Regions from separate parts of the Myxococcus faecalis genome, predicted to be linked through region 2. Evidence: riboswitches for the same ligand, from Rfam matches in the RefSeq annotation. Region 2 holds a riboswitch; each other region holds the start of a gene.

Region 1 (10,019 bases), 4.5 Mb from region 2:
GCTGTTGTGCATCAGCTGGCGATGCGCCAGCACCACGCCCTTCGGCGTGCCCGTGGAGCCGGACGTGTACTGGAGGAAGGCCACCGTCGCGTCGCTCAGCGCCGGCGCGCGCCAGCCGTCCGCCTCCGACAGCGGCACCGCGTCCGTCGACAACCAGCGCAGCGCGCGCAGGTCGTCCAGGCCCTCGGTGAGCGGCCCCACCAGCTCCGAGATGCCGGAGGTGGTGAGCGCCAGCTTCGCGCCGCAATCCGCCACCAGCGCCTGCAAGCGCGGCAGCGTGCGGCCCAGCCGCATCACGTCCGGCGGATACGCGGGCACCGCCACCACGCCCGCATACAGGCACGCGAGGAACCCCACCACGTACTCACGCCCCGGCGGATACATGAGGAGAGCGCGCTCTCCCGGAGCCAGCTCCCGTTGGAGCCGGGCCGCCACGGCCCGCACCTGCGCATCCAGCTGCGCGTAGGTGACGGTGTGCTCCCCCTCCTCATCGACGAATGTGTAGATGGGGTCCGTGGGCTGATCGAACGCTCGCATGCGACAGACATCCACGAGCGTGGCGGAACCTGGACGGACGAACGCGGAGGCGGGGGCAGCGCGAGTCGGCAGATACATGTCGATGTCCCGAGGGGGGATTTTTTCAGCAGGACACCAGCCGTTTCAGCTCGGCACACACGCGTCCCAGCGACCCGGGGGCGTTGTCTTGGCTGCACCGACTGGCGTCCCCTGGATGCGCCTATCTTTTAATGGATTCGGGGCATCCAGAAAAGGCGTGTCATCACGAATGACCCAGCACAGCGGCGCTCGCAGGCTGCATATTCACGGCCCGCGTCACCGACGAGAGGAGCACTTCATGAAGTTCACACAGCTGGGCCGCACCGGCCTGCGTGTCTCCCGCCTCTGCCTGGGCTGCATGAGCTACGGCACGCCTTCCTGGCGACCCTGGGTCCTGAACGAGGAAGCCTCCCAGCCCTTCTTCCGCCGCGCGGTGGAGCTGGGCATCAACTTCTTCGACACCGCGGACATGTACTCGCTGGGAGTCAGTGAGGAAGTGACGGGTCGTGCGCTGCGACGGTATGCGCGCATGGAGGAGGTGGTGCTCGCCACCAAGGTGTACTTCCCCATGGGGGACGGGCCCAACATGCGGGGCCTGTCTCGCAAGCACATCGTCCAGGCGTGCGAGGCGAGCCTCAAGCGCCTGGGGGTGGAGACCATCGACCTGTATCAAATCCACCGGATGGACCCGCACACGCCGCTGGAGGAGACGCTGGCGGCGTTGGATCAGCTCGTGAAGCAGGGCAAGGTGCGCTACCTGGGCGCGTCGTCCACGTTCGCGTGGCAGTTCGCCCGCGCGCTGGGCGTGGCGGACCTGCACGGCTGGTCGCGCTTCGTGTCCATGCAGGACCACTACAACCTGGTCTACCGCGAGGAGGAGCGGGAGATGCTGCCCCTGTGCGAGGCGGAGGGCATCGGCGTCATCCCGTGGTCTCCCCTGGCGCGCGGGCTGCTCGCGGGCTCCCGCAAGTCGCTCACGGACCGCAGCTCCACGACGCGCGCGAAGACGGATGCGTACGCGCCCGTGCTGTATGACCAGCCGGGTGACTGGGAGGTGGCGGAGGCCAACCGGAAGGTGGCCGAGGCGCGCAACGTGCCGCCCGCGCAGGTGGCCCTGGCGTGGCTCTTGTCACGGCCGGTGGTGACGGCGCCCATCATCGGCGCCACGAAGCCGGAGCACCTGGAGGACGCCGTGCGCGCCGTGGACCTCAAGCTCACGGCGGAGGAGCTTCAGCAGCTCGAGGCGCCCTACCAGCCCCACGCGCTGCGCGGCATGTGAGCCGCGCGCGGGCACCTCAGAGGTCCATCTGAGGTGCGGACCTGGGCGCCTCCATCGGGGTCATGGGGCCGTCCAGGAACGCGGCGCGCGGTCCGGCGCCGCCATAGGCCATCGCCTCGATGCGGTTGACGCCGGGAGAGGCCGGGTCCCTCGGGTAGCACTCCGCCTCCGTCTCCTGGAGCTTCAGCTCCGGGCGGTGCTCGCCCATCCGCTCGATGCGCGGGGGCACGTAGCCGACGGCGTCCTCGAAGGCGTAGCGCGTGAGCAGGCGCAGGGTGGCCACCGGCCCGCAGCGCACCTCTGGACGGCGCACCATGTTGCCGCCGATGGTGAGCTCTCCCGGGTGCGCGCCACCCGCGTTGGACACGCGGACGGCCTGGGGAACCATGGTGACGGCCCACGTCTCCTGGCAGCTCACCACCACGTCCGGCACGGGACGGCTGACGAGCTTCAGCGGCGCGTACTCGCCCGCGGCCATCGCGGTGCGGATCAGCGGCTTCCACGGGGGGATGGTGCCCTCCGGCATCAGGTTCGTCCGGCACTCCATGGACGTGCCCGCGTCGTCCGCGACGAACACCACCTGCACGTTGCTGAGGTAGCGCGCGCCGGACGCCTCGGCCCGCTCCAGGAAGCGCAGCACCAGCGCGCTGCCATCCTGCGCGAGGCCGAAGGGCATGGAGATGGCCCAGGGCGAGTCACCGGACTCGAGCGCCAGCTCCGGTGGGACGACGGTGACGGGGGGGCCGCGGCGCGGCACCACCGACGAGGTCCGCGCGCACGCGGCGCACAACAGCAACAACAGGGTCAGGGCTGAACGACGCATGGCGTCCCCTCCGAGAAGCGCACCTGGGCCAGGTCGAGGCTAGCACCGCGCTCACGCGCCCGGCTGCAGTGCCCTCCGGAAGGCAATCATCCAGGAGCCCTGTCGATATGGAGGGCGGCTTCGCGCGTTGTCGAGGCCGCCCGCGTGCGCCCGCTCAGGAGCCCAGGGCCTCCGGGCTCTTCAGCCACTGCGCCGCGGCGCGCACGTCCGCCTCGAAGTGGATGCGGGCCTCCGCGCGCTCGCGAGGGTCCTGCCGACGCAGCACGTCCCACGGCGCGAAGGTGGCCAGCGCGCCGGGAGCCCATTCGGAGGGCACCAGCCGCCCCCGCCCCACGTCCAGCCGGAAGCCCGGTCCCAGCAGCACCTGCCCCGCGGCGCCGCCCAACGCGAGCAGCAGCCGGGGACGCACCCGCGCCGCCTCCGAGGCCAGCTCCTCCCGCAGGGCCCGGGTCTCCGGCCAGCTGAGCGCGCCCGAGCGACGCCCCGGCCAGCGGGCCCGGGACACCCGCAGGTCCGAGCTCCGCAGCCCCGCGCGCGAGAGGACCAGCTCCAGCAGCCGGCCCGAGGGCCCCACGAAGCACGCCGCGTCTCCCTCCTCCCGGGTGCCGGGCACGTCCCCCAGCAGCAACACCCGCGGCCGCGCGTGGACCGGGTCCGGCGACGCGGCGCGGGCCGGAAAGGGCCCAGGCTCCGGGAACACGAGCCCCGCGCCGAAGGACAGCCTCGCCCGATCCCAATGCGCGCTGGCGTCCGGCGTGAAGAGGCTCCAGTGGAGCGAGGGGAAGCGCCCCACGAGGAAGGGCGCGGCCAGCCGGACGACGAGGTGCTCCGGCCGGTACCACGCGACATGGCGCGCCTCTCCATCCGAGGCGGCGCGATGGAACCGGACGCGAATCACCAGCTCCCGCAGGTCCCGCCGCACCGCGCGCTCCATGCGCCGCAGCCGCTGGACGTCCCGGTCCGCGTCCTTCTCCAGGAGGCGCCGCTCACCGTGCGTCAGCCGCCACAGCACGCGGTACAGCAGCGCGAAGCGCTCCGGATCCCGGTGACACACCACCTTCTCCGCCAGGGACAGGAAGTCCGCGGGCAGCGCCGGGACGGCCCGGGCGCCACCACCGGACAGGAGCGGGTCCACCCACTGCGTCCACGCCCCCTGCCCCTGTTCGAACTCCACCCGGTCCGGAGGCATGCCGCGCACCAACAACCCACGCGCCACCTCCCGGAACGACGACAGCTCCGGCGCCACGCTCACTCGCACCTGGACCTCCTGGTCGCTCGACCACCCGAGCGACGCAGGCTACCTTCCAGGTCTGACACCGCCAGCCCACCCAGGGCGTCGTCGCGCGCTACTCCTCCTTGGCGAGCGCGTCCACCTGCTCCTGGAGCCCGTCCAGGTCCTCGAAGAAGGACTCCACGGGCTGGGCGCGGGCCACCCGGAAGACGGGCGGCAGCAGCGTGCGGGAGAAGTCGAGCGACGTGCTGAAGGGCTCGTTGCCCAGCAAATCGTTCGCCCGCGACACGGCGCCGAAGGCCAGCGTCACCACGACGAGCACCCGCACCAGCCGCGCCGGCTCCCACCGCGCCACGTAGCGCAGGTGCCAGAAGAGCCCCCAGCCCATGAGGAGCAGGAACGTCGCGTGGTACACCCAGGAGAGGCTCGCGCCCAGGCCCAGGCTGAAGCCCAGCGCGGCCACCAGCAGCGGCAGCGCGACGGCGCCCAGCAGCACCAGCGCGCCGATGGTCGCGTGCGCGCGGTAGTGGAAGTGGCGACGGGAGATGCGGCTGGCCACCGCCCAGCCTCCGGCCCACAGGAGCGTGAGCGTCAGGGGCATCACCAGGGCCACCGTGAGCTCGCCCCAGTCCGTGCGCGCGTAGTTGCCCAGGTAGGACGCCAGCGCGCTGAACAGCAGCAGGGACAGCATCGCCACGGGGAAGGCGCGCGGGTGCTCGAACACGCGCTCGCGGGGCTCGCCGGACACGGTGCTCACCACCGTGGGCGGCACCGCGTGGTTGCGGGCCCGGAAGCGCAGCACCGTGTCCCCCACCGCCACGCGGGTGTCGGGCGCCAGCTCCAGCTCCGCCAGCTGCGTCCAGGGCTGCACGCGCCAGGTGCCGTTGTCGCTGCCGACGTCGCGCAGCACGAGCGCGCCGTCCTCGCGGCGGTCGATGCGCAGGTGCTCGGCGGAGACCTTCGGGTCATCCAGGATGACGTCGTTCGAGTACGCGCGGCCCACCGTGGCCGGGAAGCGCTCCAGCCGGTGACGCGTGTGGACGGAGTCACCCTCCAACACCTCCAGGAAGATCACTTCGTCCACGACAGCCCCTCCAGGTAGCGGCGCGCCAGCTTGCGCGCGTTGTCCGCCGTGAAGCCGCCCAGCGTGAGGCTGGTGTCCACCCCGCTGGTGCTGGCGTTGAGCGCGGCGGCGCGCAGCACCAGGTCATAGAGCCCCGGGAAGCGCTTGTACGCGCGCAGGCACATGGCCGCGCGCACGGGCAGCCCGCCCACGTCCACGAACTCGGAGGTGCACCGGAAGTTGGTGACGTCCTCGCGCGAGGCCTCCACCGTGTCCGGGTCCTGCGAGAACAGCGCGGTGTAGAGCGCGGAGAAGCGCAGCGCGCCCAGCTCCTGGCTGGAGGCCTGCTGATGCAGGAAGGCCACCACGCCGGTGCGGTGCCGCGAGGACAGGTAGATGTCCTCCTCGGACGAGCACTGGTAGTTCGTCACGGTGTACGGCACCTCCGGGTCATGCGGCGTGTCGCCCCAGCACTTGAGGAAGGGAATCCACCGCCCCGGGACGTGGTAGCTGCCCAGGGCCTGCTTCGGCAGCGAGGCCGCGAGCATCTGCTCGGTGAGCCGCTGCTGGTTCTCGATGAGCTGCGCGCGCACCGTCTCCAGCAGCGCGGGCGTCGCGTCCGGCGCCATCTTCAGCGCCCGGCCGAGCAGCGTCCTCGCGCGGTGCACCGGCACCAGGAAGCCCAGCTGGTTGCCCATGGTGGCCACGTTGACGCCCACCACGGTGCCCTGCCCCGTCAGCGTCGGGCCGCCGCTCATGCCCGGGTTGATGGCGCCGCTGAAGTGCAGGCGCTCGTAGAGCGAGTCCTGGATGAAGCCGTTGTACGTGCCCTCGACGATGGTGGTGCCCAGGTCATGGGGGTTGCCCATGGCGAACAGGCGCGCGCCCTGGGGCGGCTCGCGGTCCTCCAGGACGAAGTAGTCCTTCACCGATTCATCCATGCGGATGACGGCCAGGTCGTGCACCACGTCCACGTCCACCAGGCGCGCGGGCACGGGCTCCCCGCCGGTGCGCAGCACGAGCTGCGCGGTGTAGTCCTCCGGGTGGAGCACCACGTCGGAGACCACGTGGTAGTTGGTGATGGCGTACCCGTCGCCCGAGACGAAGAAGGCGGAGCCGATGGAGGAGCGCGTGCCCGAGCGGCGCTCGATGATGCGCACCTGGGCGACGCGGTTCTGGATGCGCTGGAAGAGTTCGTGGGTGGCCGGGGGCAACACGGCCGGAGGCGGCTCGGGCGCGGGAGCGGGCACGACGTCGGGTTGGCTTCGGACGGCGGAGGGCGCGCCCGGTTCGGATGGGGCGACGGCCGGCGCCTGCCCCAGCACGGCGACGAGGAGGAAGACGAACATGGATGCGGCGCACGCTATCCCAGCGCCGCGCGCGCGGGGGTACCGAGTGGCGGGGCATGAGGCCTCCGGTGCGCTCGTCGACCCACCTGCCCTGTTGGCGACGCGCCGGGCAGCGGGTAGGGTCCGCCCCGCCCGAGGTGCCTCGTGGGGGTCCACGAGGTTTAGCAAGGGAATCCGGTGTGAATCCGGAGCTGCCCCGCAGCGGTCAGTGGGAACGAACGCCGTCGAACGCACTGGTCCTCGGCAGACGAGGGCTGGGAAGGGGCGGCGCCTAGGACGCCAGCACGCGCCGCGATGAGGGGCGGGTGGTGGGAGGCCCACGGAGCCCGAAAACCTGCCTCGAGCCCATCTGGGACGCGGACAGCGCCCCGGGTGGCGCTTCGCCCCCGGCCTTCGCGGGAAGGTCAGGCCATCCCTCGCGGCCCACCGCCGCCCTCGGAGGTCTTCATGTCCGGGGAGGCCCGTGGGCCAGGAGTCCGTCCATGAGTCACATGCAGCCGTCCCTCCCCTCCTCCGCCACCGAGACGCGGATGGTGGACATGGTGTTCCCGGATCAGACCAACCACTACGGCACCCTCTTCGGAGGTCAGGCCCTGAGGTGGATGGACATGTCCGCGTTCATCACCGCCAGCCGCTACACGCGCCGCACCGTGGTCACCGCGTCCAGCGAGCGCGTGGACTTCCACATGCCCGTGCAGCAGGGGCAGCTCGTGGAGCTGGTCAGCCGCGTGACGGCGACGGGCCGCACCTCCGTCACCGTGGACGTGGAGATGTTCGCCGAGGACCTGCTCACGGGCGCGCGGGAGCTGTGCACGCGCGGGCGCTTCGTGCTCGTGGCGCTGGATGAGCACCGCAAGCCCACCGCCGTGCCCCCGCTCTTGCCCGAGCCGGGTGCGCAGTGACGTGAAGCCCTGAAACGCAATCCGCGCCGGGGCCGGCTCCTCGGGCTCCGGCGCGCACTCCAGCAGATGGCATCACGCGGGGACCCGCCCGCCTCCGAGGCGGCCCGCTCGCGGCGCCGCCCAGGGCGCCACCGGGGATTCATTCGTGCGCGAGCCGCGCGGTCGTCACGACTCGGAGGCCATCCGCCCCGCGCGCCCCCGGCGCCACGCCGCGTATGACGCCACCAGCGCACCGGCCAGCGCCCCCGCGAGCGCGCCCAACAAGCGCCGGGGAACCACGCCAGGCGTCGTCGTCGGCTCCAGGCGGAACGTCTCCAGCGAGGCTCGGACGCTCGGCGCCAGCACCTCCCAGCGCACCGCGGGCGCGCTGACGACGACCACCGCGTGCCGCCCCTCGGACGCGAGCCCCGCCACCAGCACCGTGCGCGTCTGCCCCGCGTCCCGCAGCGTCCCCAGCACCTCCACGCGCGGCGCATCGCCTCCAATCCGGTCCACGCGCTCCGGCGACAGCACCACCCCCAGCTCCCGCTGGAAGTGCTGCATCACCGCCGACGCGAAGTCGTCACGCTCGGACGGGCTCGCGGAGAAGCCGCGCTCCACCACCGACACCAACATCGTCGCCGCCTCCGGGCCCTCGCCATCCGCGAGCGCCGCGGACAAGGACCTCGGCGTCTCCGCGTCCAACGTCACCGCCCCCGCCACCGAGCCCGTGTACGGCTCCCACCGCACCATGTGGAAGCCCTCGGGCGGACGCAGCACGTAGCCGTCGCGCCGCAGCTCGGTCCCGAGCGCGCCCGACAGCAACAACCACCCGCCTGCCACCCACGAGAGGCTCACACCGCGCAGCATAGGCCCCCCGAGCCCCGGACGCGGCCACTCACGCGCCAGGCCGCATGAACCCATGGATACCCAGAAGACACGGCTTCACGGGCATGAGGCCCACCGGCCCGGCTCACCGTGAAGTCAGGCCCGCGCGCCTTCGTTGTGACATCCCCGTCGGGCACGGGTAACCTCGCGCCGAGATGAATCCTGCAGCCCGGGTGGAGATGGAGGCTCGCGCCGACCGAGCGCTGCGCCGTGGAGAGCTGGTCGAGGCGCTCGACCTCTATGAGGCGCTCCTCCTGGCCTTCCCGGACGACGGCGCGCTCGCCGACAAGCTCGCCAACCTCCGCGAGTCCCTCCAGCCCCTGGAGCTCCAGAAGCTGGAGGCCTCCCGACCGCCCGAGGAGCCTGAGCTCCCGCTCGGCCCCTCCTCACCCGCCCAGGAGGGTGAGCGCCTGTTCGCCCTCGGGGACTACGTGGGAGCGGCCGCCGCCTACCGCCGCGCCGTCCAGGAGCGCCCCGACAACGAGCTCTTCAAGGAGCGGTTGATCGAGGTCTACCGGATGGCGAAGGAGATGCCCCTACAATCTCCGACAGACAAGGCGCTGCCCAAGGCGCCCCAGCCCCGTCTGCAGGCCCTGCTGGACCGCGTCGCCTCTCGTCGCCGCCTCAAGCGGGACTGATGGAAGCTCGCGTTTCCACTCGGAAATCCGATCCGTGAGGTGATTCGCGCGTTGCACCCCAGCGCGGGGGCCTCCTATCATCAGGTCCGACGTCGCTGTCATGGTGGGCACTCCTGCCTCTGACACCCGCGTCCGACCCCTATGGCCCGTTCACTGAGACTCGGAGTCCTCACCGGTGGCGGAGACTGCCCCGGGCTCAACGCGCTCATCCGCGGCCTCGTCAAGCGGGGCACGCACGAGTTCGGCCACGAGTTCGTCGGCATCGAGAACGGCTACATGGGCCTGGTGGAGCCCGACCTCACGCGTCCCCTCACCGAGGAGGACACGCGCGGCATCCTCCCCAAGGGCGGCACCATCCTGGGCACGTCCAACCGCGCCAACCCGTTCATCTACGCCTTCAGGGAGGGGGAACGTTGGGTGGAGCGCGATGTGTCCGACGCCGTGCTGCGGCGCTGCGAGGCGCTGAAGCTCGACGGCGTCATCGCGGTGGGCGGCGACGGCACGCTGTCCATCGGCCACCGGCTCAGTGAGAAGGGCCTCAAGGTGGTGGGCTGTCCGAAGACCATCGACAACGACTTGAGCGGGACGGACCAGACGTTCGGCTTCGACACCGCGCGGCTCATCGTGACGGAGGCGTTGGATCGGCTGCACTCCACGGCGGAGGCGCACGACCGGGTGATGCTGGTGGAGATCATGGGCCGGCACGCGGGCTTCCTCACGCTCGAGAGCGGGCTTGCTGGCGGAGCGGACGTCATCCTCATCCCGGAGATTCCCTACCGGGTGGAGTCCATCGTGGAGAAGCTGCGCCGCAGGGCCACGCGCCGCCGCAGCTTCTCCATCATCGCCATCTCCGAGGGCGCCTTCCCCGTGGGCGGCACGCTGGCCGTGCTGGACAAGGCCGAGGACGTGCCCGGACGCGGCGTGGTGCGGCTGGGCGGCTCCGGCAAGGTGTGCGCGGACCTCTTGGCGCAGCACGTGGAAGCGGAGATCCGCGTCAACGTGCTGGGCCACCTGCAGCGTGGCGGGAGCCCGAGCGCGGCGGACCGCGTGCTCGCCACGCGCTATGGTTGCAAGGTGCTGGACCTGGTGCGCGATGGACAGTGGGACCACATGGTGGCCCTGCGCGCCGGAGAGATTGTCGCGGTACCGCTGAGCGAGTCGCGCAAGGAGCGCCGGGTGGACCCTTCCGGCGAGCTGGTGCGCTTCGCGAAGAGCATGGGCATCAGCTTCGGGGACTGAGGGAGGGGGAAGGCACTTTCGCCGCACACGTCATGACGCTCGTCGGCCGCCATATCGGTCGCTATCGCATCCT
Region 2 (10,019 bases):
GGCTGGCCACCGACAACAGGCAACCCGGTGCGCCGGGCTGACAGCCGGGATTCAGCGCGTAGGAGGCCACGGGGACATCGTTCTTCACCAGCACCAGCCCCGTGGAGCGAACGGACGTGGCGAGGTAGCCGTTGGCCGTGTCGTAGATGGCCTCACCGATGCAGGCGACCACGAGCTGGTCACCGACGGCTTCCACGTAGCCCGCGTTGAGGCAGCGCTCCTGGCCCAGGTCGATGGCGCTGACGGCGCCGGTGGCGGGGTCGATGCGCGCGAGCATGCCCGGCCCGTTGGGGCGGTAGTCGTTGGCGGGGTTGAGGTTGGTGAGCGCCACGTACACGTGGGTGCGCGTCGCCGTCACCGAGAACGGCAGGGGCATGGAGCCCGTGCCGTCGAAGGGCTTCAGGTCCAGGCCGGTGAGCGACAGCGTGTCCACCTTGCGCGGCTGCGTGGGGTCGGAGATGTCCACGCGCGCCACGGCGTTGCCGTGCTGGAAGTTGGAGCTGCCGGTGCCGAAGAGCGGGATGTAGAGCAGGTCGCCGAAGCGCGCGAGCGCCTGGGGGCTGGTGTTCGGGCCGAGGTTCAACTGCCCCACGGTGCGCAGGCCCAGGCCGTTGCCGTGGGACGGACCGTCACGGCGGAGCACCTGGAGCGTGTTGTTCACCGAGTCGATGACGTACACGTGGGGCGGGTCCACGAGGATGTCATTGGGGGAGCCGGACACGACGCCCAGCGAGTCCTCCTCGACGAGCGCGCCCAGGTTGCCTCCAGGCGCCTGGAGCAGCTTGCCGTTGGTCATGTCCGCGCCGAGCACGAAGCCATCCCAGGACGCGAGCGCCTGGATGCCCGCGCCGAACTCTCGGCGAGGTCCGAGCTGGTCCGTCCCCGCCTGGAGGCCCACGAGCTGCCCGTTGGTGAAGCACGCGGCCACGACGTCGTAGGTGCAACGCCCGGAGCGGCAGGACTGCGCGTCGGGGCACACGTTGCCGCAGGCGCCGCAGTGGAGCGCGTCCGTCTGGCCGTCCACGCACGCGCCGGAGCAGCGCAGCAGCCCCTCGGAGCAGCCCTCGCGACAGGTGCCGGACTCGCAGACCTGCCCGGCGGCACAGGCCGAGCCACACGCGCCGCAGTGGGCGACATCCGTCGCGGTGTCCACGCAGGCGCCGTTGCAGGACTCGGTGCCCGCGCGGCAACCACAGGCGCCGTCCTGACAGACCTCCCCCGAGGAGCACGTGGTGCCACAGGCGCCGCAGTGCGCGGTGTCGCTCCGCGTGTCCACGCAGGCGCCGTCACAGACGACGAGGCCGGAGGTGCAGACCACGCCCTCATCCGGACAGCCCGTGAGCACGAGCGCCGAGGCACAGAGCAGCGACAGGACGAGCAGCCTGGGCGCTACGAAGGAAGGAACAGGAAGCATCGAGTCCTCAGGAAGGGGAAGGCAGGCGCGGCATCACCGCGAACGACCGGTGCCAGGGAGAGCGAACACATGCGACGCGCACCTCGCGAGCGGGCCCCACGGACGAACCGGACGCGAGGAGCGTGCGTGCGAGATGCCCCCTGCGAGAGGACGGCGCTGCAACGGGTGCCGTGAACGACCGGCATGGGCACGCGAGCGCGCAGGGCGCGCAGCTCATGAGCCGAGCGGCCCAGCGAGAGTTGCGCGGGCGGCTGAGAGGACCGCACACCGACTGGCGACGGCGCGGTGTCACCTCGCACGCCACGCGCTCCGGAACAACTCCGGCGTCCGGGCTCACGGAGCACGCGGTGCATTCGAGCCCTCGGGAGCAGAAGGAGCCGGCTCGAGCGACACCGCGAGCGTCGCGTACGCCGCGCGCCCTGGCAGCGGGAAGCCGGTGAAGTCCTGTACCCGCGCGTCGAGCAGGTTCTTCACCTCGACCGACAGCGTCACCTCGGGCCGGTGCAGGAAGGTGCTGGAGGCCCCCACGCTCCACAGCGTGCGCGAGGGCAGAGAGCGCGTGCCCGTGCGGTTGACGAACTGCGACGCCTGATACAGCACCTCGGTGCGCGCGTTGAGCCACTCCGGCCCCGCGCGCAGGCGCCCCACCCACTTGTGTCGCGGGCGATTGGGCAGGTCCTGGTTGAAGTAGCGCGGGTCTCCAAACCGGTTCTGCGTGCGCAGCCACGTGTAGCCACCGCTCGCCGACAGCCACGAGAGCAGCCGCGCCTCCGCCTCCAGCTCCGCGCCCCACACCCGCGCGGCGTCGAAGTTGTACGGCCGCGCCATCATCGGCGGATACAGCTCGTACGCGATGAGGTCCTCGTAAAGCGCCGCGAAGCCGCCCGCCGTCACACTCCACCGAGGAGCCCCCGCCACCGTCGCCTGGGAGTCCCAGACCACCGCCGCGTCCGCGTAGAGCGCCCGCTCGGGCCTCAGCCCCGGATTGGGCAACAACGTCCCCTGACGGATGTACAGCTCCAGGAACGACGGCGCGCGATGCGACTGTCCCGCGTTCGCCCGAAGCCCCACGCCTCCGCCCAACGACAGCCACGCGCCGACCTTCGGCGAGAACAACCAGTAGGGCCCCACCCGCTCGAACCGCAGCGACGGCACGACGCTCAACACGTCAGCCACCAGCGCCCACTCGTCCATCACCATGACACTGCCGCGCCACCAGCTCGCGGACTGCGCGCCCTTCGCCTGGGTGACCTGCTCCCCCGACGACGCCACCGTGGCCGTCAGCGCATGCCCGCCCCCGAGCAGCGTCCGCCCCTCCACCTCCACCCCACCCACGACATGCCGCTGCGGACCTCCCGCCCCCAGCAGCCCCCCCGTCACCTCCAGGCCATCGCGACGGAAGAAGCCCCTCGCACTCGCCTGCGTCCCCAACCACCGCACGCCCAATGACAGCCGGTCCAGGTCCTGTCGCCCCGCGGACTGGGGGTTCTGTACCGTGCCCGGAATCGCGCGGTCCTCCAGCGACAGCTCGGACAGCACATCCAGCCGCGAGCCCCCCGGGAGCCGCCGCCGATACCGCAGCAGCACGCCTCCCCCCTTCGCGTCGTTGCGCGCGCGCGCCTCCGCCGTGACGGGGTTGTCCGGCACCGCGGGCAGCTCATCCAGCTCGTACGCGAAGTCCCCATCCGAGCGCCCCGCGTGCAGCAGCACCAGCGCGTTCCCGTCCAACAAAGGCCCGGTGATGGCCACGTGCCCCAGCGCCGTGTTCCAGCTCCCGTAGACCACCTCTCCACTGGCCCGCACGTGCGACGACGGCGCGCGCGTGACGATGTTCACCGCGCCGCCGAGCCCTCCCGAGCCATAGCGAGCCCCCGCGCCCCCGCGCAGCACCTCCAGTCGCTCCACCAATGCGGCCGGCACCTGCGACAGGTCCGCCATGCCGCCCGCGCCGTTGAGCGGGATTCCATCCAGGAACACCAGCACCCCGTTCGACGCCGCGCCGCGCACCACCAGGCTCTTGCTCTGCCCGTAGCCACCCGAGTCCTGCACCGCGAGCCCCACCGAGCCCACGAGCAGCTCCGCCGTGTCCCGCGCCTCGCCCGCATGCTCGCTCGCGTCGATGACGGTGATGGCGCCCGTGGGGTCGCGGCGCTCGGGGGCGTCGGGAGGCGGCGGCGCCTTGCCTCGCACCACCGTCGCGGGCACGACGACGTCGTCCGTCGCCTGCGCGCGCGCTCCGGAAGGCAGGCTGAGCGCCAGGCACACCAGGTGCCCGGCGAGGAAGGTGCGCCGCATGCTCCGCCTTCCGCTCTCTCCATCGAAGAGAGAAGGCCATCCGCACGTGCCGCCACGCGACACGTCCGCACCCTCGGGCAGGTCTCCTGGCTGATGGACTCCAGCTCCAGGCGCACGACGCGTCTGGCTGGAAGGGGGCTTCCGCCTTCCCCCGGAGCGTCCGCCTGGACACCGCCGGAGTGGCGACAACCGAAGTCCCCGGCCCTGACCTCAGGGCGGCCCATTCACAGTGGCGGGACCGCGCCGGAATCGCACCGGCTTCCCTCTTGAAAGCCCGACATGGGCACCCAAGGGCGCACCCCTTCTAGGAGCTGACTACCAGCGCGTCAAGCGCACCCGGGACGACACCTCGCACGCGCGCGCGTAGGACTCGAAGGCGCTCGCCTGCAGGAACACCACCTGCGCGCCCCCCAGTCGCAGCGAGGCCTGGCTGAACAGCGGCGTCGAGCGCCCCGGTACAATCAGCACCCCCTCCACGAAGGTGCCGCCGTGGCTCTCCAGGTCCGTCACGCTCCACACCTCGGTGTGCGGTTCCGGACGGAAGCGCGCGTGCTGTCGCGACACGGTGGGCTCGGGCAGGACGATGTCGCACTCGGGGCTGCGGCCCACCATCACCTCCGGCCCTCGGCCAGGGAAGCGCGGACACAGCTCGAACACCACGGGCTCCACGACTCGCGATGGAATCGGCACCTTCAGCGTCGGCGGCTCCGCCTGCGCCACGGAGCGCGGACGGCTCGGCATGGAGTCCCACACCAGAACGGGCCACCCGACCTCCCGCAGCAGGGCTTCGCGGTCCTCCTGGAGCCGGGACATCAGCGCGGACAGACGGTGGAGCACGACGAGCCCTCCAGGCCGGGAAGGTGTGCACGCAAACCTGTGCACGCCCCCTCGCCCTGTCCACCCCCCTTGCGTCACTCCACGGTTCCGCAGGCGCTCGCCAGCGAGAGGATGTCGGAGTCGTAGTGCAACGCCAGCGTGCCGGACGACTCGATGTGGCGCACGAAGACGGAGCCGAACACCTCCGCGTTGCCGCTGAGCGTCAGCGTGGCGCCGGGCGCGTAGAGGTTTCCCGCGAGCACACTGCCCGCGGAGATGCCCAGCGTCCCCGTCCCCGCGGCGTACACGCGCACCTTCGCCGGCGCGTCCACGGACCCCAGCAGGAGCTGGCCGGCCACCGTCATGTCGCCGCCCACGAACAAGTCCAGCTCCCCCGGCGGCACCACCTCCACCGAGAGCCGCTCGCCGATGACGACGCTGTCCCGCACGAAGAGCGCGGTGCGCTCGCGCACCACGAGGTTCAGCCGGCCCTGGCCCTCGATGCCCGTCAGGAAGAAGCGCCCGCACGGCAGCTCCAGCGTGCGCTCGCCGGTGAAGCCCTGCAGCGCCGAGGGCTCCAGGTCGATGACGTCGTTGTGGTTCTCGCGAGCGTGGTTGGCGATGAGCCCCTGGATGTCCACCACCGACGCGGTGTCCCCGCACGCGCACGGCGACACCGAGTCCACCGGCTCGCGCAGCACCTCGGCGGCCGTCACCGTGCCGGACATGCTGCGCTCCGCGGGCACCGCCAGCTTGCCCGCCACGCTCAGCGACGCGAGCCCCACGTCGCCGCGCACCCACGCGTCCCCCGTCACCTGCGCGGACACGTTGCCGCTGAGCGGACCGCCGCTGTACAGCCCGCCGCCCACCGACAGGCCGCGCCCCAGCAGGATGCCGTCCGCGCCGCCCGCGCTCAGCCCGCCGCCAATCGTCAGCGTGTCGTTGGCCGCGACGCCGCCGTTCGTCGCCACCGCACCGCCCTTGCCGCCCGGCACGTACTTGCCCAGCGAGCTCTTGAACGCATCCGTGGTGAGCGACGCGCTGAAGGCCAGCCGCTCGCACGAGCACAGCGCGTAGCGGAAGGCCCGCTCGGCCAGGTGCCCGCTGCACACCTTCGCGCCCGTGAGGCTGTCGCCCACCAGGAGCAGCGGCCCCGTGGACGCGCAGAAGGCGGTGTGGTCATCGGCGGGCTGCTCGCCCTCGCCCGTCGTCGGCCCGGCGTCCGACGAGGCCACCGGCCCCGCGTCGTTGCGAGGCGTCTCGATGAAGGCCACCGGGTCCTTCACCTCGCACGCGCTCCAGGCGCCCACCAACCCCAGCACGCAGAGGACCTTCGTCCCGGACTTCCACGGCGACACGTTGGCGCGACTCATCGACCTGAGACCTCCTTCAGCCGCTTCCGGGCCGCCACGGCATGGGGCGAATCGGGGTGACGCGCGACGAAGTCCTCCAACGCGCGCACCTCGCCGTCCCGGTCCCCCAGCGCGCGCAGCGCCTCGGTGACACCGTGGCTCGCCTCTTCTTCCAACAAGCCCCCGGGCCAGCCCTTCAGGGCCTCCTGGTACTGGCGCAGCGCCCCGCGCGCATCGCCCAGGTGCTCCAGCCTCAACGCGCCCGAGGCCACGCGCGCGACGTACGCGGACATGCCCTGGGGCTCGGCGCGGATGACGCGCAGGTAGAGCGCCTCGGCCGCCTTCCACTGTCCGGTGGCCCGATGCGCGTTGGCCCGGCGCAGCAGGTCCTCCGGCGCGGGCGCGGCGGACGGCGCGCTCATCCGGGGCTTCACCGGAGCGATGGGCTCCAGAGCGACCGCATCGGGCACCTCCGGCCCTGGAGGCACGGACCGCTCTCGCGCGACCGCACCGGGCACCGACGGCACGGGCGGCTCCGGCGCGAGCACCTCGGGCACGGGCACGACGGGCTCGGCGCGGGGCACCAGCGGCGCGGAGGGAGCGATGACCGCGGTGTCCTCCGGAGCAACAGGCTCCTGGCGACGCCAGAGCTGCCAGGTCGCGACCGCCGCGGCGCCGACCACGAGCAGGGCCCCGCCCATCCACCAATGCGGCCGGTGTCGCCGACGCGGGGGCGGCGACGGCGCGTCCATCGCGGCCAGGAGCGCGGCCTGCACCAGCGCGGCGGACTTCTGCCGCGACAACCGGCGCGCGGGTCCGGAGCCGTCATCCAACGGCATAAGCAGCTCGTCCGGCCCGTCCTCATCCACGAGCCGACTCATGCCGCACCTCCCTCCGGAGCGCCACCCGCATCCGTGGCCAGCGCGCGCAGCGCCGTGCGACCCAGCCGCAGGCGGCTGCGAATCGTCTCGAAGGGAATCCCCAGCTCGTCCGACACCTCCGGCACGCTCATGCCGAGCACATGGTGCAGCACCATCGCATGCCGCTGCTCGTCGGGGATACGGTCCAGCAGCATCACCATGCGACGGCGGTGGACGTACTCGTCCGGCGGCGCGTCCTCGGACGGCACCGCCATCAGCTCCGCCGGCTCCTCGCCCCTGCGCGCCTCGGTGCCCCGGGCGCGCCGGAGCCACGCGAAGGTGGTCCTCGCGACCACCCGGTCCGCCCACGAGTGGAACGGCCCCTCTCCCCGGTACGAGGGCAGCCCCCGGAGCAGCGCGATGAGCGCCTCCTGGGCGATGTCCTCCACGTCCCCGTCGCCGTGCACCAGGTAGCGCACCAGGTTGCGCACCCGGGGCAAGAGCTCCAGCAGCAAGGACTCGGCGGCCTCCTTGCGCCCCTGGATGGCCGCCTGGATGCGCGGGTCCACTCCAGGTCTTGCCCTGCCGATGGCTTCCGGACCCGTGCTCGTCATCGACCCCATGGAGGGAGGCCGAGGCGAAAACGGGTCATCACCGCTCATGGCAGCAGCACCAGCGCCAGGGACGCCCTGGGCCGGATGGCCCAACCCTGATTGCGTGGCACGAAGTTTCCATTCTCGGAGTAACCCAGCTCGGGCCGCCCCACCGCCGCGTCGGCGGCCACGGACAGCTCCACGGCGAGCAGCCGCGAGAAGCTCCACCGCAGGGACGTGTCGGGCCCCACCAGCAGCGCGGGGATGAAGCGCGGCTTGGCGGCCTGGATGCCCGGGAAGTACGACTCCGTGCTGCGGCCGAAGAGCAGCAGGCCCGCCCCCGCGCCCAGGCCCCAGCGCAGGGCGCCCGTCTCCAGCAGCGGGAAGTCCAGCCACAGCCCGCCCGAGTACTGCTCCAGCTTCACGTCGGTGCGCCCATCCGGGAGCATGCGCGCCAGGCTCAGCGAGAGCAGCAGCCGCAGCCGCGCCGAGGGGAACTCCCACCCGGAGCCAATCAGGAACCCCTGCTGGCCGGAGTCCGTGTACCCATCCAGCGCGGCGAGCCCGCCCACCATCACCTGCCACCGCAGGGAGCGCGCGTCCTTCGAGGCCGGCGGATAGGTCCACAGCTCCGGGGGCACGACGACGGGGCCGGCCTCGGGTTCGAGCACGGGCACGGGGGGCGCGGCGGCCTCCACCACCTCGCCCAGGGGCGTGCCCGCCTCCACCGCGCGCAGGGCGGAGCGCACCACGAGCGCCACGGCCTCGGCGCCCGCGGACCACTCGAGCGCGCCGGGTTGTCCCTCCAGCTTCGCGGTGCGGATGAAGAGGTGCCGGCTGCCGGGCTCGGCGAAGTGGACGCGCAGCTCGGAGCCGGAGCGCTGGAACCAGAGCACCGCGCGGGCCTGGTGCGCGTCCGCGAGCTCGACGGCGGAGCGCCACTGGGCCTGGGGCGGGCCCTCCAGGGAGGGGCCCGGCATGGCGCGCAGCTCCACCGGCAGGTCGCTGCTCTGTCCGCGCACGCGCTCGAGCAGGGCGCCGTCCTCCGCGGAGGCAATGCGCGCCACGGCCAGCCATGCGCCGCCGCCGTCCTCCGCGCGAGCCTCCACGCCCAGGCACAGGGCGGCGACGAGCCCCAGCCGAATCAACACGACGCCCGATGCCATGAACGCGAGGCTAGCTTTCGCGTGTGGCCGAAGGAAGCCCCCGGGTTCCCCGGACCCGCTGTACAGCAGGTGCATCGGAAAAGATGCGCCGCGCCTGCAATCCCGGGCGGACAGGCGTCACGTTCCCTCGTGCCGCCGCCTGCCCTCGCGGGGCCTGGAATCAGCGCCGGACGCTGGGGGGTGAGCGCAGCTCGCGGCTGACGGCCTCCGCATCGCGGAAGACCCGTAGGAGATTGCCGCCCAGGATCTTGTGCAGCTGCTCCCGCGTGTAGCCCCGGGCGAGCAGCGCCTCGGTGATTCGCGGCAGGTCCGCGACCGAGTCGAGTCCCTGTGGCGCGGAGTTGATGCCATCGAAGTCCGAGCCCAGGCCCACGTGGTCCACGCCGGCCACCTTCGCGATGTGGTCGATGTGGTCGATGACGGCCTTGAGCGGAGGACGCGGCACCTTGGCGGCCCACTCCCAGCCGGCCTGGGACTGGGCTCGGAAGCGCGTGACGGGGTCGGAGTCCTGGTGCTTCGCCTCCACCGCGGCCAGGGCGGCGGCGCGCTCCTGGGACATGGCGGCGTAGGCCTTGCGGTAGTCGTCGTCGACGAAGGCGGAGAAGAAGTTCACCATGACGACGCCGCGGTTGGCAGCCACGGCCTTGAGCATCTCGTCCGTCATGTTGCGCGGGTGGTCCGTGAGCGCGCGAGCGGACGAGTGCGAGGCAATCACCGGCGCGCGCGTCACCTTCAGCGTGTCGAAGAAGGTCTTGTCGGACACGTGCGAGACGTCCACGAGCATGCCCAGCCGGTTCATCTCCCGCACCACGTCGCGGCCGAAGTCGGTGAGGCCGTCGTGGTGCTTCACGGTGGTGTCGGTGATGTCGCCCGACGAGTCGGCCCACTCGTTCGTGTTGGACCAGGTGAGCGTCATGTAGCGCACGCCCAGGCGGTAGAAGTCGCGCAGCACGCCCAAATCGTTCTGGATGGCGTGGCCGCCCTCGACGCCCAGCAGCGTGGCCAGCCTCTTCTGCTTGCCGGAGCGCGCGGCGACGATGTCCCTGGACGACAGCGCGAGCACCATCTGGTCCGGGTGCTGCTCCACCGCGGTGTGCACCGAGTCGATGATGCGCAGCGCCTGGTGCGTGTAGCGGCCGGCGTACTCCTTGGGCTCCACCCAGATGGAGAAGAAGGCCGCGCCCAGGTTGCCCTCCCGCGCGCGCGTCAGGTCCAGGTGCCCCTGGCCATTGGGCGGCTTGGAGCCCACGTCGAAGCCCTCGTTGAGCATGCGCAGGGGCGTGTCCACGTGGGTGTCGATGATGAGCGCCGAGTCATGGATGGCGCGGGCCTTGGCGGAGACGGGCGCGGGCGCCGCGGCGAGCGACGGGGCGGTTCCCAGGACGACCAGGGCGGCGAGGACGGAGCGGTTCACGCAAGGCACCTCGGGACGGCGGGACGGGTGGGCGCACTCTTTCACGGAGAGGGGATGGGTTGAAGCCGCGTCCCCTCGGGACGAACGTGCGTCCAGGCACGACGCAAGC
Region 3 (10,019 bases), 1.5 Mb from region 2:
TGAGCCGGATGGCGGTGAGGTCCTTCACGCCCTGGCGGATGATTTCGTGGCCCGCGGCGAAGCAGATGAGGTGCGTGAAGCCGTCGATGACGATGGAGCTGCCGTCCTTGACGCTGGCCGAGATGGCCTCGCGCATGGAGCAGCGCTTGTCCACGGCCCCTGGCTTCACAGCTTCACCCCCGCCGCGGCCCGGGCGGGCGCGGCCCTGGACAGGTCGAGCGACAGCTCGCCCAGGCACGCGTCGAGGATGCGCAGCATGACGGCCACCTCGTGCTCACCGACGACGAGCGGCGGCGCGAAGCGGATGGTGGACTTGCCACACGACAAGAGCAGCAGGCCCTTGCGGAACGCGAGCTGCTCCAGCTCGCCCACGTAGGCGCTCGCGGGCTCGCGCGTCGCGGGGTCCACGAACTCCGCGCCCACCATGAGGCCCACGCCGCGCACGTCGCCGATGACGGGGTGGCGTGACTGCAGCTCCCGCAGCCCACGCTGGAGCAGCGCCCCGGTGGCGCGCACGGAGTCGAGCAGCCCCTCCACCACGTCCAGCGTGGCGAGCGCCGCCGCGCAGCACACGGGGTTGCCGCCGTAGGTGCTGCCGTGCGAGCCGCGCGGCCACGTCATCACCGACTCCTTCGCGATGATGGCGCCCAGCGGCATGCCGGAGGCGATGCCCTTGGCGGACAGCAGGATGTCCGGCATCACGCCGAAGTGCTCCGCCGCGAACATGTGCCCGGTGCGGCCGATGCCCGACTGCACCTCGTCGAACACGAGCAGGATGCCGTGCGTGTCGCAGATGCGCCGCAGCTCCTTCAGGAAGCTCGTCGGGGGCACCACGTAGCCGCCCTCGCCCAGGATGGGCTCCACGAAGATGGCGGCCACCTCGCGCGGGTCCACGTGGTTGACGAACCACTCGCGCTCCAGCGCCAGGGCCGGGTTGCACGCGTCGCCGCACGCCTGCGGCGCGCAGCCGTTGGGACAGCGGTACGGATTCGCGTACGGGACGTGGATGACGCCGGGCAGGAGCGGCCCGAAGAAGGCGCGCTGGGCCACCTTCGACGAGTTGAGCGAGATGGCGCCGTAGGTCCGCCCATGGAAGCCGCCCTTGAAGGCGACGATGTACTGGCGGCGCGTGTGGTGCCGCGCGAGCTTGATGGCGCCCTCGACCGCCTCCGTGCCGGAGTTGGTGAGGAAGACCTTCTTGGGTCCCATCTCGGGCAGGTAGCCGGCGAGCCTGGCGCAGAGCTTCGAGAAGGCGTCGTAGTAGAAGTCCGTGCCGCAGATGTGCAGGAAGCGGCCCGCGGCCTCCTGGACGGCCTTCACCACGTGCGGATGCGCGTGGCCCGTGGAGGCCACGGCGATGCCCGCCATGAAGTCGAGGAAGCGGTTGCCGTCGACGTCGTGGACCCAGGGGCCCTCGCCGCGCTCGACGACGAGCGGGTACTCCTTGATGTACGAGGGCGAGCTGAAGCGCTGGTCCAGCTCGATGATGGCGCGCGCCTTCGGCCCCGGCAGGGCGGTCTTCACTTCGGGATGGAGCATGGTCATGGGGGTCTCCTGTCGAGGGCGTCAGCCCATCCGTGTCTGCGCCTGCTCGCGCATGAATTGAGCGACGTAGTAGGGGCCGCAGCCGCCCTTGCCGGACCCGCCGCTGCCCTTCCAACCGCAGAAGGACTGCACGCCGGGCCACGCGCCCGTCGTCGCGCCCGTGCGGCGGTTGGCGTAGAGGACGCCCGCCTCGGCCTGGGCCATGAAGCGCTCCACGTCCTCGGCATCGCGGCTGAAGATGCCGGCGGTGAGGCCGTAGTCGCAGTCATTGGCCCGCTGGAGCGCCTCGTCCAACGTCGAGAAGCGCGTCACGCCGACGAAGGGCAGGAACAGCTCGTCGCGCATGAGGCGATGTCCGTGCGAGAGCGCCACCACCGTGGGCTCCACGAAGTGGCCCTCCTCGAGCGCGGCCTCCAGACGGGGACGTCCACCTCCCGCAATCACCGCGCCGTCCTGGCGGGCCTCGTCCACCGCGCGCTCGAAGCGCTTCACCGCCGCCGCGTTGATGACGGGGCCGGTGAAGACGGACGCGAGCGACGGGTCACCCACCCGCGCGTCACGCGCCTTCGCGGCGAGGCCGTCGGTGAACGCGTTGTAGAGCGACTCGTGAACATAGATGCGCGACAGGGCGCTGCACTTCTGACCGGACATGCCGAAGGCGGAGCGGAAGCAACCCTCGATGGCGGCCTCCAGGTCCGCGTCGCGACAGACGATGGCGGGGTTCTTCCCGCCCAGCTCCAGGAGGCACGGCCGCACGCGGCCCGTGGACATCCGCCGGTGCAGCTCCATGCCCACCGCCTTGCTGCCGGTGAAGGACACGCCGTCGATGCCGGGGTGGCGCACCAGCGCCGCGCCCACCGCCTCGCCCTCGCCGTGCGCGACCTGGAAGACGCCCGGAGGCAGGCCCGCGTCGACGAGCGCCTGGTACAGGCCCTCCGCGCACCAGGGCGTCTCCTCGCTGGGCTTGAGGATGACGCTGTTGCCGCCGAGCAGCGCGCCGCCGCTCATCCCCGCCGCGAGCGCGAGCGGGAAGTTGAACGGCGAGATGATGACGAAGACGCCGTAGGGCCGCAGCACGCTGCGCGTGTCCTCGTTGGGGGACAAGCGCGCCATGGGCCGCGAGTAGCCCTCCGCCTGCTCGAGCTGACCCGCGTAGTAGCGCAGCAGGTCCGCCGACTCCTCCACGTCACCGAGCGACTCGAGCCGGCTCTTGCCCACCTCCAGCGTCATGCGCGCGGACAGCTCCATGCGCCGCTCGGAGATGAGGTCCGCGGCGCGGCGGAGGATGCGCACGCGCTCCTGCCACGGCGTCGCGCCCCAGCCGCGCTGGGCCTCGCGCGCCACGCGCACCACGCGGTCCACCTCGGCCACGGGCGTGCGGTGGACGGACACGAGAAGCTCGTCCGGCCGCGCGGGGTTGCGGCTCTGAAGCAGGTCTCCACTCCGGAACGCCTCGCCGCCGAGCCACGACGGCAGCTCTCCGCCCAGCGTCGAGCGCACGGCGGCGAGCGCCTCGTCGAACTGCGCGTGCAGCGCGGACAGGTCCGCCTCCAGCACCGAGTAGGTGATGCGGAAACTCATGACGCCTCCTGGAAGAAGTGGTGGATGCCGCGGGCGAGCGTGTCGACCAGTTCGTCGACCTCCGCCTCGGTGATGACCAACGGAGGACCGACCATGAGCAGGTCCCCGTTCGTCCCGTCCGCGTGGCCCGTGTTGGACCAGAGGACCAGCCCCCGCTCGAACAGCGCCGACAGCAGTCGCTCGATGACCTTGCGCGCGCGTGGGAAGGGGCGCTTGCTCGCGGTGTCCTCGACCAGCTCGATGCCGGCCATCAGCCCCACGCCCTGCACGGAGCCGACATGTGGCAGCGCGCCCAGCGCCTCACGCAGGCGGCGCTGGAGGTGCGCGCCCACGCGCCCGGCGTGGGCCACCAGGTCGTGCCGCTCGTAGTAGTCGAGCACCGCCAGCCCCGCCGCCGTCATCGCGGGCGCCTGGAGGTACGTCTGCGCGTGCATGAAGCCGCCCGAGCCCCGGCACAGCTCCTCCAGGTGCTCCTCGCGGATGAGCAGCGCGCTCAAGGGCGCGTAGCCCCCGCTGATGCCCTTGCCGAGCACCAGCACGTCCGGGGTGAAGTGGAACAGGTCGCTGGCGAAGAAGCGGCCGGTGCGCCCGCAGCCGCACATGACCTCGTCGGCGATGGTGAGGATGCCGTACTCGCGGCACACGGCGCTCACGCGCTCGAAGTACCCGGGCGGTGGAGGCGACGCGCCCGCGGACGAGCCGATGACGGGCTCCGCGATGAAGGCGGCGATGGTGTCCGGGCCCTCGCGGCGAATCGTCTCCTCGAGCAGCCGCGCGTAGTGCTCGGCGCCGTCGCGCGCGTAGTCCTCCAGCCCGGAGCGGTACGGGTACGGCGCGGGCGTGGTGACGACCTCCGCCAGCAGGGGGCCGAAGAAGGTCTTGTAGTGGGGCCGCCCCGACAGCGAGAGCGCGTACAGCGTGTTGCCGTGGTAGCCGGGCACGCGCGCGATGACCTTGCCGCGCTGGGGCTGGCCGCGCTCGACCCAGAGCTGGCGGACGAACTTCACCGCGGCCTCCACCGCCTCGGAGCCCGAGCCGAGGAACGCGGCGCGCGTGAGCCCCTGGGGCGCGAGGGCGCACAGGCGCGTGGCGAGCGCCTCGGTGACGTCGGTGGTGAAGTGGGTGCCGTTGACGTAGGCGACGCGCAGCAGCTGCTCATGGATGCGGTCCGCCACCTCGCGGTTGCCGTGACCCACGCTGGCCACGAGCGCACCGGCGGAGGCGTCGAGGTAGCGCTTGCCGCTCGCGTCGAAGAGGTGGACGCCCTGGCCGTGCGTCACCACGGGGAAGTCGCGCGCGAGATTGCGCAGCAGCACGTTCCCCTGGGGGTAGCGCACCGTGTGCCTGGCTTCGTCCCGCATCGTCCGTCCTCCACGCAGCGCGGACGACCGGAGGTCGCCCGACAGGGCTCCCGCGTGGAAGAAGGGCAGTCACGATGCGCGCGTGAGCGCACACCAGGCCCCGACTGGAGCCCACGGACCGACCTTCGCCCCCACGGGCGACTGGAGACACGGGGGATGGAGGTCGGAGAAGTCGAGCGTGCGTGAGGGCCCGTCGAGGCACGAGCGCCGCTCGAACCTTCCGGCCGTCCCACGCGGCTCCAGGTCGAAACCGTCCGTGGATTTCTCCCACGGTCGGATGCGGGCAGGTCTTCGGGCTCGTGAGCGCTTCGGCCTTGGGGGCCGGCTTCCTACGACTCGTCGCTTCCCAGCTCCCCAGGGGAACCAGTGCGGATGACGAGGCTCGTTCTCACTTACCGCTGCGGGGCAGCCCCGGATTCGAACCGGGTTCCCTTTTAAGCTCGGACCGAGGTCCGAGCACCAACATGGGGCGGTATGTACTGTTCGCCTCTTCGGACTGTCAAGCGAAGCGCCGGTGCGCGCTCGACGCGCGGGGACGTGACGTCTGCCGGTGCGCGGGGATGTTCGACGAGCAACCTGCCGTGCATGAGCGCTGGCGCATCCCGCGCGCAGGCGTCACCTTCATCGGTGGCGCTCCGCGTCGGAGGACGCCTCCAGACCATGGCTCCGTCCGCCGCGAACACCGCCGCCGCGCCCTTCACGTTCACCCGTGCACAGAGGGTGTTCACGATGTCGGGCGCGCTGCTCGGGCTGCTGCTCGCGGCGCTGGACCAGACGATTGTCGCCACGGCGGGTCCCTCCATCCAGGCGGACCTGGGCATCTCCCCCGCGCTCTATCCGTGGCTGACGACGTCGTACCTGGTCGCGTCGACGATGATGGTGCCCGTGTGGGGGAAGCTGTCGGACCTGCTGGGCCGGCGCATTGTGCTGGCGGCGGGAATCGTCGTGTTCCTGCTGGGCAGCTTCCTGTGCGGCGTGTCGCGCTCGACGCTGACGCTCATCCTGTACCGCGCGGTGCAGGGGGTGGGCAGCGCGGCGCTCTTCACCGCGTCGCTGTCGGTGGTGGCGGACCTCTATCCGCCGCGCGAGCGAGGCAAGTACCAGGGCCTGTTCGGCGCGATGTTCGGCCTGTCGAGCGTGGTGGGGCCGCTGGCGGGAGGCTTCATCACGGACCGGCTGGGGTGGCACTGGGTGTTCTTCATCAACCTGCCGGTGGGCGCGGTGGCGCTCGCGCTCGTGCTCTCGCGCATGCCGGCGCTCAAGCCTCCGGGGGCCTCGCGCGGGAGGCTGGATGTGACGGGCGCGGTGCTGCTGGCGCTGGCGGTGGTGCCGCTCCTGCTCGCGCTCAGCCTGGGGCGTGGCGCGGAGCAGGTGGCGCACGGTGGCGGCTGGGCGTGGGGTTCGTGGCAGGTGCTGGGGTTGTTCGCGCTCGCGGCGGCGGGGACGGTGTTGTTCCTGCGCGAGGAGAGGCGCGCGCAGGAGCCGCTGCTGGACCTGAAGCTGTTCCAGGACCGGACGTTCGCGCTGGGGAACGCGGCGGTGTTCGTCATCGGCGCGGTGTTCCTGTCGGGCGTGGTGTTCCTGCCGCTGTTCATGGTGAACGTGGTGGGGCTGTCGGCCACGCACGCGGGGCTGACGTTGACGCCGCTGACGTTGGGCGTGGTGGCGGGCAACATCCTCAGCGGTCAGCTGGTGTCGCGCATCGGCCGGTACAAGGGGCTGATGCTGGGCTCGCTGGTGGTGTTGATGGTGGGCTTCACGGTGATGGGGTTCACGCTGACGCCCACGTCGACGCAGACGGAGGTCACGGTGAAGATGGTCCTGGTGGGCGTGGGCCTGGGACCGTCGATTCCGCTCTACACGCTGGCCATCCAGAACGCGGTGTCACCCCAGCGCATCGGCGTGGCCACGGCGATGGCCACGTTCTTCCGTCAGCTCGGGATGACGCTGGGCGTGGCGCTGCTCGGCGCGGTGTTCGCGACGACGCTGTCGCATCAGCTGGGCACCCGCGTGGCGAGCGCCACGGAGGGACTGCCGCCGAAGCTGCGCGCCGAGCTGGCGTCCGCGGTGCCCGGTGTCGACGGGAGCGAGGCGGGCCCCGCGCAGTCGGCCTTCCAGGCAGAGAAGGTGAAGGAGCGCGTGCGCGCGGAGCTGGAGGCCGAGCGGCAGGCCTTTCAGCGCCCGGAGGTACGGGAGCAACGTGCGAAGGAAACGGCGCCCTCCGATGCGCGCGAGCAGCCTGCCGCGGCGTCAGCGCTCTCCACTGTGGACGCGAAGGAACAGCGGACGCTGGAGGCGGTCGACCGGACAGCGCTGGCGCTGAAGGAGTCCTTCACGCGGGCGGTGGAGGCGGTGTACCGCTGCGCCATCTTCGTCGCGCTGCTCGCGTTCCTGGTGACACTGCGGCTGCCCGAACAACCCCTGCAACGCGGGCGCGCGCGGGCACCGGCACCCACGGAATGAGCTCGGCGGCGCGCAACGAGCACGGAGGCGGACCGGGCCTTGCGCCGGTACACACGCCAGTGCGCGAGGGCGCCGGGGCGGTGTGCCGGGCGTCACCACCACGGACCGGACAGCGCCGGGCTCACGCGGCGGTGAGCGCGGAGGACTCCGAGTCGAGCGTGTAGATGCGCACGGGGTGGGGCACGCCCTTGACGGGGTGGTGCCCCAGGTCCTTCACGTCGCCACGGTAGTGGGAGACGAAGGACTCGGAGAGGAGCACGGGCTCGTTGAGCCCCGCGCACAGGCCCGCGATGCGGCTGGCCAGGTTCACCGCCGGGCCGATGACGGTGAAGTCGAGCCGGTCCGACGCGCCGATGTTCCCGTACATCACGTCGCCGACGTGGAGCGACGCGCCGAACTCGTAGGTGGGCAGGCCCCTGCGGCGGCGCGAGGCGTTGTCCTGCTCGCTGGCACGCACCGCCTCGTGCACGGTGCGCGCGGCGGCGGCGCAGCGGTCCTCCACGAGGGCGTGGTCGTCGATGCGGAAGATGGCCAGCACGGCGTCGCCCATGAACTTGAGCACCTCCGCGCCGTGCGAGTGGAACGCGCCGACCATCGTCTCGAAGTAGGCGTTGAGCAGCTCGAGCAATGCGTCACGGGGCAGCGCATCCGACAGCGCGGTGAAGCTGCGCAAGTCGCTCAGGCAGATGACGGCGGAGGTCGTCTCGCCGTCGCCGCGCCGAATCTGTCCCTGGAGGACGCGGCGCCCCGCGTCGCGGCCCAGGTACGTGTCGAGCAGCACGCCCGTCATGTCCTTGCGCGCGAAGACCTCCAGCACCAGCTCCAGGATGGGCTGCAGCTCGTGGAGCAGGGCGCGGTGCGCGTCCGTGAAGCCCCCGGGTTCGGAGGTGGCCCAGGAGACGCCGTGGCGCGAGTCATCGCTGAAGCACACCGGCAGCGCGAGGTACTCGGTGAGCCCCTCGGCGCGCAGCTCGGTGAACATGGGGAAGTCGCCGTCCGGGAGCGGCTGCTCCAGGCGGCGGTGGATGACGGGCAGCCCCTCGCGCAGGGCCTTGAAGGGGCTCTTCGAGAACGCGGGCAGGTGCTGGAGGCCGTGGGGGTGGACCTCGGCGGTGGCGCCATGTCCGACGCGCCAGCGGAAGCTCCGGGCGTGCAGGAGCGGGTGCAGCGTGAAGAGGACGATGGAGGCGCGCGACACGGGCACACCGCACGCCGTCAGCCGTTCACACAGGCCCGACAGCAGCGGCACGGGATTGGGCAGACGCCTTGCTTCCACGGCGAGCCAGCCCACCACGGAGGAGAAGGCATGGTCGCGAAGGCTTCGCGAGTCTCCGGCATTCACTTTCACGAGGCGCTCACCACCCCCCGGCGGGCCGAGCCGGGCCGGGCGCGAAGCAACCATGACGAACCCGGAGCGTCAACGGAGACCTCGGAGAGCGAGCGGGCGGGTGCCTGTCCCCGCCCCCCCACGAGTGTGCGTGGACCTCACAGCTCGTCGAACAGGTCGACGACGGCCTGCGCCAACAACTCCTGCTCGTCGGAGGAATGCTGCGACGCGTACGTGAGGACATCCCGAACGCCCGCCGCGTCCCTGCTCCAGAAGAGCGTCTTCAGCCGCGCTCGCAGCCGCTCACCCTCGTCACCCGCCGAGTCGAGCGCCTCGCGCGTGGACTGCGCGCCCACCAGCTTGACGTAGACGAACATGTCGAAGCTGTCCTTGGACTTCTCGGGACGATGTTCGCGCTTGGCGCGCTCCTTCATCGTGAGGAAGCCCACCGCGTCGGGCAGGAGAATCGCCAGGGACTTTCCGCCCACGGTGAGCGACACCTGCTGGCTCCGACGCAAGGCGACGCGAGAGTCCAGCAGCGGCGTCATCTGAGTGGGGAGCGCGTCGACCTCCACATCGCCTGGCGCGAAGAGGTCCAGGTCCATGCGCTGACCACTGGGCAGGTCCTTCGACCAACGGTAACCCTTCGAGCGTCGGGAGAAGCCTCGTCCCGAGAAGACCTCGGGGAGCCGGCCCGCCATGAACTCCGAGCCGTCCATGTCGAACAGCAGGTCGGGCTCGAACGAGAACCCCCGCTCCACTGCCACGCCCGTGTCCGTCTCGACGGCGATGACCCCCGAGCCTCCGCGGCGCTTCGACTCCAACGCGAGCACCTGTCCACCGATGAGCATCACGGGCGTCGACAGCGCTCCCAGGTCGAGCAACAGCTCCCGGAGCTCGCCCAGGATTTCGTCGAACCGCTCCTCGTCGGTCACTCGAAGTCCTCGACGAGCGGCAACGACCTTGCGAAGCGACGCAGCAGCTCGTCCGCCTGTTCCTCACCACGCCCGCCGCTGTGCTGGAAGTCCACGGCCAGTTGGGGGAGCGCCACGCCCGGGCCATGCGGGAGGGCGCGCGGACTGAAGTAGATGCCTCCCACCTCCGTCTCCGCGGAGGGCTCCGCGCGGAGAATCCAGAAGTTGTGCGGCGTCATCCGGCGCAGCTCGAAGGCGCGGATGGCCGCCTCCTGCGAACCGGAGAGATAGAGCCCGTGGGGCAGCCCCGAGACGAACCGCTCCTCGGGTTCAAGGGCACTCGCCAGGGAGAAGATGGAGCGAATCCCCTGGGAGCTCAGCCTCCGATACCCCGCCTCGAGCGCCTGGGACGTCGTGGAGGGCGCGTTGAACCCCTCCTTCGAGATGGCCGTGGGACGTCCGTGCTTCATCCACGTCTTGAGCAGACCCACGGGCTCGCGAAGGCGCACGCCGCCACCGACGTCCACCAGTCCCTCCTGGGTGAGTCGCTTGATGACCCCATGCGCATACGCGTAGCTCGTCTGGGTCTGGTCCGAGAGGGCGCGCACCGTCCAGCGACGGCCGGGGGACTCGAGCAGCGCGCGCACGATACGACTGCCCTTGCCGTGGAACACCGGCTCGCGAGGGACGCGGTTCGAGGAGCCGCGCCCCTGAATCCGGATGAAGGTGCTCCCCGTGCGCAGGAAGAACGTGCCGCGTTGATCCACCAGCGCGAGCTCTTCGTTCGCGCAGGCCTCGACCACGCGAGGCGACGCGGAGTCGGTGACG

The links. Region 2 has a riboswitch for cobalamin ahead of VZQ01_RS25210 (TonB-dependent receptor plug domain-containing protein). Riboswitches for the same ligand answer to the same signal wherever they lie in the genome.
Region 1: it holds a riboswitch for cobalamin, as region 2 does, so the genes downstream of both, VZQ01_RS42370 (acyl-CoA thioesterase) here and VZQ01_RS25210 (TonB-dependent receptor plug domain-containing protein) in region 2, are expected to answer to the same signal.
Region 3: it holds a riboswitch for cobalamin, as region 2 does, so the genes downstream of both, VZQ01_RS19090 (aminotransferase family protein) here and VZQ01_RS25210 (TonB-dependent receptor plug domain-containing protein) in region 2, are expected to answer to the same signal.

Annotation. Positions count from the first base shown of each region.
Region 1 is NZ_CP144336.1:10,715,041-10,725,059, forward strand. Features, by position in the region: gene VZQ01_RS42340 (non-ribosomal peptide synthetase) at 1-615, opposite strand, end outside; gene VZQ01_RS42345 (aldo/keto reductase) at 854-1,834, shown strand; gene VZQ01_RS42350 (hypothetical protein) at 1,851-2,657, opposite strand; gene VZQ01_RS42355 (DUF4130 domain-containing protein) at 2,812-3,915, opposite strand; gene VZQ01_RS42360 (FHA domain-containing protein) at 4,004-4,972, opposite strand; gene VZQ01_RS42365 (S1C family serine protease) at 4,960-6,300, opposite strand; cobalamin riboswitch at 6,419-6,656, shown strand; gene VZQ01_RS42370 (acyl-CoA thioesterase) at 6,783-7,202, shown strand; gene VZQ01_RS42375 (hypothetical protein) at 7,368-8,051, opposite strand; gene VZQ01_RS42380 (hypothetical protein) at 8,225-8,707, shown strand; gene VZQ01_RS42385 (6-phosphofructokinase) at 8,849-9,946, shown strand; gene VZQ01_RS42390 (serine/threonine-protein kinase) at 9,979-10,019, shown strand, end outside.
Region 2 is NZ_CP144336.1:6,264,320-6,274,338, reverse strand. Features, by position in the region: gene VZQ01_RS25215 (MXAN_6577-like cysteine-rich protein) at 1-1,414, opposite strand, end outside; gene VZQ01_RS25210 (TonB-dependent receptor plug domain-containing protein) at 1,748-3,709, opposite strand; cobalamin riboswitch at 3,769-4,015, opposite strand; gene VZQ01_RS25205 (FHA domain-containing protein) at 4,025-4,546, opposite strand; gene VZQ01_RS25200 (DUF7305 domain-containing protein) at 4,621-5,898, opposite strand; gene VZQ01_RS25195 (tetratricopeptide repeat protein) at 5,895-6,758, opposite strand; gene VZQ01_RS25190 (RNA polymerase sigma factor) at 6,755-7,351, opposite strand; gene VZQ01_RS25185 (hypothetical protein) at 7,396-8,496, opposite strand; gene VZQ01_RS25180 (dipeptidase) at 8,657-9,910, opposite strand.
Region 3 is NZ_CP144336.1:4,774,673-4,784,691, forward strand. Features, by position in the region: gene VZQ01_RS19075 (CoA transferase subunit A) at 1-154, opposite strand, end outside; gene VZQ01_RS19080 (acetyl ornithine aminotransferase family protein) at 166-1,545, opposite strand; gene VZQ01_RS19085 (aldehyde dehydrogenase family protein) at 1,567-3,126, opposite strand; gene VZQ01_RS19090 (aminotransferase family protein) at 3,123-4,487, opposite strand; cobalamin riboswitch at 4,753-4,966, opposite strand; gene VZQ01_RS19095 (MDR family MFS transporter) at 5,148-6,950, shown strand; gene VZQ01_RS19100 (adenylate/guanylate cyclase domain-containing protein) at 7,072-8,298, opposite strand; gene VZQ01_RS19105 (hypothetical protein) at 8,436-9,212, opposite strand; gene VZQ01_RS19110 (hypothetical protein) at 9,209-10,019, opposite strand, start outside.